Halorhodospira halophila SL1: one gene and its partner. The protein of the gene in region 1 interacts with the protein of each later gene in a pairwise test. Links are inferred from orthologs where the notes say so. Each region holds a gene or a part of one and is shown on either strand. Other genes may lie near its edges. The genes, in order: recR and recO.

What was found.
Region 2: the proteins of recR (region 1) and recO interact in binary tests that used the Escherichia coli proteins (3 or more experiments, as listed by UniProt). The link is inferred for Halorhodospira halophila SL1 from one-to-one orthologs.

The regions. Positions count from the first base shown.
Region 1 is NC_008789.1:263,044-266,341, reverse strand. What follows is about bases 138-3,126. They hold recR (recombination mediator RecR), read left to right. Parts: upstream 138-1,323; coding sequence 1,324-1,929; downstream 1,930-3,126. Other genes in these bases: HHAL_RS01180 (HDOD domain-containing protein), read right to left, coding at 2,318-3,126; HHAL_RS01185 (histidine triad nucleotide-binding protein), read left to right, coding at 1,955-2,299; HHAL_RS01195 (YbaB/EbfC family nucleoid-associated protein), read left to right, coding at 990-1,313; dnaX (DNA polymerase III subunit gamma/tau), read left to right, coding at 138-965. Outside these bases: more of dnaX, read left to right, coding at 1-137; more of HHAL_RS01180, read right to left, coding at 3,127-3,298. UniProt on the Escherichia coli protein: May play a role in DNA repair. It seems to be involved in an RecBC-independent recombinational process of DNA repair. It may act with RecF and RecO.
Region 2 is NC_008789.1:32,650-35,957, reverse strand. Bases 310-3,308 are described here. They hold recO (DNA repair protein RecO), read left to right. Parts: upstream 310-1,456; coding sequence 1,457-2,161; downstream 2,162-3,308. Other genes in these bases: acpS (holo-ACP synthase), read left to right, coding at 2,916-3,296; pdxJ (pyridoxine 5'-phosphate synthase), read left to right, coding at 2,185-2,919; era (GTPase Era), read left to right, coding at 543-1,460; rnc (ribonuclease III), read left to right, coding at 310-550. Also shown: more of rnc, read left to right, coding at 1-309. UniProt on the Escherichia coli protein: Involved in DNA repair and RecF pathway recombination.

The DNA of each region.
Region 1 (3,298 bases):
ACGACGAGGTGGCGGCGATGCTCGGCGCCATCGAGCGCCGCCACGTGCTGGAGGTGCTCACCGCCCTGGCCGACGGCGACGGCGCGGCGCTGGTGACGGCGGCGCGGCACATGGCCGAGGTGGCGGCGGATTTTGACGAGGCGCTGGCCGAGCTGGTGGCCACCGTCCACAGCCTGGCCCTGGCGCAGCAGGTGCCGTCGGCCATCGGCGACGACGAGCCCGAGCGCGATCGGCTGCTGGCCCTGGCCGAGCGCATCGATGCCGAGGATCTGCAGCTCTACTACCAGATCGGCGTCAACGCCCGCCGCGATCTGCCCTACGCACCGGATCCGGCCACCGGCTTCGAGATGGCCCTGCTGCGCATGCACGCCTTCCGCCCGGCGGAGGGCGCGCCCCGGGTGGCGGCGCCGACGGACGGCGGCCGCTCGGGGACGGATGGCGGCGCCCCGGTGGCCGGCGGGGGCGGTGCCCAGGCCGGTGGCGGGCCCGCGGCGAACGCCTCGGCCGGCGTGGCGCCCCCCGAGCCGGCCGCGCCACCCCCGGGCGAGGCCGTGGGTGCGGAGGGCGCGACCGATGAGGACGCGGTGGCCCGCTGGACGCAGATCGTCGGTGGGCTGAGTGGCCCGCTGCGCATGATCGCCGCCCACTGCGAGTGGGTCGGCCGCGAGGGGGCGCGTGTTATCCTGCGCCTGGACGAGAGTCACGAATACCTGAACAACGCCGAGCGGCGTGAGCGGCTGCAGACGGCCCTCGGCGAGGCCTTCGGTGAGACGATCACCCTGCAGATCGACATCGGCCCCACCCGGTGGACGCCGGCGATGGCCGAGCGGCAGCAGGCGCAGGAGCGTCAGGCCGAAGCCGAACAGGCCCTGGCCGGGGACCCGGCGTTGCAGGGGCTGTGCGAGGCCTTCGACGGCCAGCTCCACGGCGTGCGGCCGGCGGACGGCGAAGGCAACCATCCGTAGCGACAAGGATCGAGGTAGAAGGCGATGAAGGGCGGACTCGGCAACATCATGAAGCAGGCCCAGAAGATGCAGGAGGACATGCAGAAGGCCCAGGAGGAGATCGCCGCCATGGAGGTCAGCGGCGAGGCCGGGGCCGGCATGGTCAAGGTAACGATGACCGGGCGCAACGAGGTGCGCAAGGTGGAGATCGACCCCTCGCTGTTCGAGGACGACCGCGAGATGGTCGAGGACCTGGTGGCGGCGGCGGTCAACGACGCCGTGCAGAAGGTCCAGCGCGAGAGCCAGGAGCGCATGTCGGGCATGGCCGAGGGCATGGGCCTGCCCCCGGGGATGAAGCTGCCGTTCTGAGCGGCAGCCGATGAGCGTCTACTCGCCGCGGCTGCGCGAGCTGGTTGAGGGGCTGCGCCGGCTGCCCGGGGTGGGCGCCAAGACGGCGCAGCGCATGGCGCTGCACCTGCTCCAGCGCGACCGGGACGGCGCCCGGCAGCTGGCCGACGCCCTGCAGCGGGCGGTGGACGGGGTGGGGCACTGCCCCGAGTGCGGCCTGCTCACGGAGGAAGAGCGCTGCGGGCTGTGCGCCAGTCCGCAGCGCCGCCGGACGCTGCTGTGCGTGGTGGAGAGCAGCGCCGACGTCTTCGCCCTCGAGCAGGCCACGGACTTCCAGGGGCTGTACTTCGTCCTCGGCGGGGCGCTGTCGCCCCTGGACGGCATCGGCCCGGAGGAGCTGGGGCTGGACCGGCTGCAGCAGCGGTTGGAGGCCGGTGAGGTCGAGGAGATCATCCTCGCTACCAACCCCACCATTGAGGGCGAGGCCACCGCCCACTACGTCCAGAGCCTGGCCGCCGAGCGCGGGGTGCGCACCACGCGGATCGCCCACGGGGTGCCGATGGGCGGCGCCCTCGAGCAGGTGGACCAGGGCACCCTCTCCCACGCCTTCATGGGGCGGCGGGACTACGAGGGCTGAGCATCGGCCGGAAAAGGAGACACCGATGACCGACTGTATCTTCTGCAAGATCGTCGCCGGCGAACTGCCGTCGGAGATCGTCCACAGCGGCGAGCAGGTGATCGCCTTCCGCGATCTCCACCCCCAGGCGCCGACCCATATCCTGATCATCCCGCGGCGCCACGTGCCCACGCTGCACGACCTGACCGCCGCCGACGGCGAGCTGCTCAACGAGATGTTCACCGTGGCGCGCACCCTGGCCGAGCAGGAGGGCCTGGGCGAGCGCGGCTATCGCACGGTCTTTAATTGTAAGGACGAGGGCGGGCAGGAGGTCCACCACTTGCACCTCCACCTGATCGGTGGTCGGCAGATGACCTGGCCGCCGGGCTGACCGGCGCGGCCGCGGCGGTTACAGCTCGGCGAGCCGCTGGCCGCCAAGGGCGCAGAGCCGCCGGAAGGCCTTGAAACTCGCCTCGTCGAGGGCGTTGTCGATGCGGTGGCGGTCGGCGTAGACCATCCCCTGGGGCTGGCCGCCGGCGAAGATTGCGGCCAGGAAGGCCGAGCGGCCGTCGGCGAGGGCGTGCAGGGCGGGGGGGATCCGGTGCTGGACGCGCTGGTAGCGCTGCGGCGTCAGCCACACCGCCGCCGGCTTCGCCATCAGTTCCTGCAGGAGCGAGGGGCGGGCGAGGTCCACCCGGAAGCGGTGGAAGTTCGGATCGCCGGCGGCGCCGAGGACGTACCGTCCGGCCAGGGTTTCGCCGTCGGGGAGCATCTGGGCGTAGAGCACCCGGCTCAGGCCGAGGCCTTCGTAGAGCCCGGTGACCACCAGGTTGAGGATGCAATCGCGGGGCGTGACCCGCCCCTGCCGGCGGCGCATCTGCGCCTCGGAGCGGGCGTAATCCTGCGTCTCGAGCTCGCTGCGCACCCGCTCGAACACCGCGCGGCGGGGGGCGAGGCAGACGCCGCCCTTGGCGGTGCCGTCGGAGAGGTAGGGGTTGTCCGAGGTCTCGCTGATCGGCGCGCGGGCCTCGCCGTCTTCCTCGCCCTCGGTGAGCAGCGGGGCGAAGGTCACGGGCTTCCAGGGCAGCAGCGCGGCGGCCTCGGCAGCGCCGGCGGAGATCTCGGCCTGGGTGGCCTCGTGGTCGAGCTCCAGCAGCTCCGAGAGGGCGTCGAGCAGGGGCGGCATCTCCGGGTGGCGCCAGCCCTGGCGGGCCAGGGCGGCCAGGCGCGAGGCCAGACCCACCGCCCAGCTGCGCGGCGAACGGGTGTCGGCGGCCAGCGCCTCGCTGGATTCGGCCACCAGGCCGGGTAGTTGCCACTGCTGGGCCAGGGCCAGGTTGAGCTCGCCCAGGGAGAAACCGAGGGCGACGTACTCGGCCTCCGAGGCGTA
Region 2 (3,308 bases), 230 kb from region 1 along the record:
CGAAGTGTTCCATCGGCGACCGACGGATAGCGAGGGGACTCTGTCGCGACTCCGCGCCAGCCTGGTCAATCGCTCCAGCCTGGCGGCCATCGCTCGGGATATTGAGCTGGGCGACCACCTCCGGCTGGGCGGCGGCGAACTCAAAAGCGGCGGCCACCGGCGCGACTCCATCCTTGCCGACGCCCTGGAGGCGGTGTTCGGCGCGGTCTATCTGGACGCCGGTTTCGAAACCGCAGCGCGGGTGATCACCGGGTTGTACCGTTCACGACTGGAGAGCCTGCCCGACAAGGCGGTCCTCAAGGATCCCAAGACCCGTCTGCAGGAGGTTCTGCAGTCGACTCGCCGGCCGCTGCCGGGTTACCAGGTCCTGGATGTCCGGGGGCGAGCCCATCATCAGCGGTTTCAGGTCGAGTGCCGGCTCAGCGACAGCGAACAAACGACCCTCGGCGAGGCCGGCAGCCGCAGGCAGGCCGAGCAGCGGGCCGCCGAGGCGATGCTGGTCGAAATCGGAGCCGAGTCGGCGGAAGGAGGAGGGTCCGGGCATGAATGAACCATCCAGTGATGCCATCCCGACAGTGGAGCACAGCGGCCTGTGCGCCCTCGTCGGTCGGCCCAACGTCGGCAAGTCGACCCTGCTCAACGCCTTGTTAGGCGAGAAGGTCAGCATCGTCACGCGCAAGCCGCAGACCACGCGCCATCGTATCCTCGGCGTGCTCAATCGTCCCGATGCTCAGATGGTGCTGGTGGACACCCCGGGCATGCATCAGTCCGCCAAGCGGGCCCTGAATCGTCAGCTCAATCGTGCCGCTCACGGTGCCCTGGAAGACATCGATGTGGTGGTCTTCGTGGTCCGCGGCACCGAGTGGAAGGAAGATGACCAGCGGGTCCTGGAGCGCCTTGCTGACGTGGACGCCCCGGTAATTGTGGCGGTGAACCAGGTCGATCGGGTCCAGGACAAGCGACTGCTCCTGCCGCATCTGGAGTGGCTGGCTGAGCAGCGGGATTTCGCTGCGCTGGTGCCGGTCTCGGCGACACGCGGGGAGAACCTGGACGCCCTGGAGCGGGAGACCATCCAGCGATTGCCGTCGGGTCCGCCGCTGTTCCCGGCCGATCAGATCACCGATCGCGATCTGGGTTTCCGGCTCGGTGAGCTGGTCCGCGAGCAGCTCATGCTCAACCTCGGGGACGAGCTGCCGTACACCACCAGCGTGCAGATCGAACAGCTTCACCGTGAGGAAGGCATGACCCGCGTGGCGGCGGTCATCTGGGTCGAGAGCGATGGGCAGAAACCGATCGTGATCGGCCGCGGCGGAGAACGGCTGAAGAAGATCGGTCGCAGCGCCCGGTTGCAGATGGAGAACCTGCTCGGCGAGCGGGTCCACCTGGAACTCTGGACCAAGATCAAGGAGCAGTGGACGAACGATCGCCGGGCGCTGGACGAGCTCGGGTATACGGATTGAACGGCGCGCAGGGGCAGCCGGCCTGGGTGCTTCACCGCCGCGCCTTTCGGGAGAGCAGCACCCTGGTGGAACTGTTCAGCCAAGAGTATGGACGCATCGGCGCGGTCGCCAACGGCGTGCGGCGACGGGGCTGGAGCGGGCAACTCGAGCCCTTCATCCCGCTTCAGGTGAGCTGGCGTGGGCGCGGCGACCTCAAGACTCTGACCACCGTCGATCAGGCAGGACGCGGTTACGCCCTGCGGGGCGGGGCGCTGGCGTGCGGTTTTTACATGGCGGAAGTTCTGCTGGCCCTGACCCGTCGTGAGGACCCGCACCCGCGCACGTGGGAACGCTACGCCGTAGCCGTGGATTGCCTGGCCACGGACGATGCGGAGCCTGCACTGCGGCGCTTCGAGCTGGCCCTTCTTGAAGAGAGCGGCTACGGGTTGGAATTGGAACAGGACGTCCACGGCGAGCCGGTCGTGGCGCAGGCGCGATATCGTTACTCCCCGGAACGGGGGGCGGACCGGGCAGGCACGGGCGAGTGCGGCGTGGAGGTCAGTGGTGCCACACTGCTGGCACTAGCGGCCACGGAAGGGCAGGGGTTGTCTGAAGAACCGGTGCGCAGCGAGGCGCGGCGGCTGATGCGGGCGGTGATCCAGCAGCATCTGGGTGGGCGCCGACTGCGCAGTCGCGAGATGTTCCGCTCGCTGCGCGATTGATGGGACGGCATTCTGGGAGACCTATGTCCACAGGGCGTATTCAACTCGGTGTCAATATCGATCACGTCGCCACGCTGCGTCAGGCGCGCGGTACGCGTTATCCGGATATCCTCTACGCCGCGGCCGAGGCCGAACGCGGCGGTGCCGATGCGATTACCGTCCACCTGCGCGAGGATCGTCGGCATATCCAGGATCGTGACGTCGAGGAGCTGCAGCGCCACGTCCAAACCCGCGTCAATCTGGAGATGGCGGTCACCGAGGAGATGATCGGCATCGCGACGCGTCTAGCTCCTGCAGACTGCTGCCTGGTGCCGGAACGTCGCGCCGAATTGACCACCGAGGGCGGGCTGGACGTCGCCGGAGACGTCCAGCGGCTGGAGCAGGCCTGTCGCCGCCTCGGCGAGGCCGGTATCCGGGTCTCGCTGTTCATCGACCCGGACCCGGAGCAGATCGACGCCGCAGCGACCGCCGGGGCGCCGGTGATCGAGCTGCACACCGGGGCGTACGCCGATGCCACGGACGCCAAGATCCAGCACCGCGAGCTTGAGCGTCTTCGGGTCGCTGCGGCACGGGCCCGCGATGCCGGTCTGCAGGTGAATGCCGGACACGGTCTGCACTACCACAACGTCGAGGCGGTGGCCACGCTGCCCGCCATGGCCGAGCTCAACATCGGCCACGCCATTGTCGCCCGCGCGGTCTTTGAGGGACTGGCCCCGGCTGTCGCCGAGATGAAGCGCCTCATGCGGTCGGCGGCATGATCGCCGGCATCGGCACGGATATCGTAGCCGTGGTGCGGCTCGAACGCGCCCTGGAGCGGCACGGTGAGCGGTTTGCTCAACGCATCCTGGCCCCGACCGAGCTTCTCAACTTTCGGGAGGGCGGCGCCACGGCGGCGTTTCTGGCCCGCCGCTTCGCAGCCAAGGAGGCGGCCTCCAAGGCCCTGGGAACCGGGTTCAGCGATGGCGTGACCCTGCGCGACCTCGAGGTGGTCCACGATGTCCGGGGGCAACCGTCGCTGCGGTTCCACGGCGCGGCGGCCGAACGGGCGGTGGCCCTGGGCGTCAGCGAGGCAGCCCTGAGCCTGAGTGACGAGCGGGAATACGCCGTAGCTTTCGTGATCCTGGTAACCGGCTGATCGACATGGAGA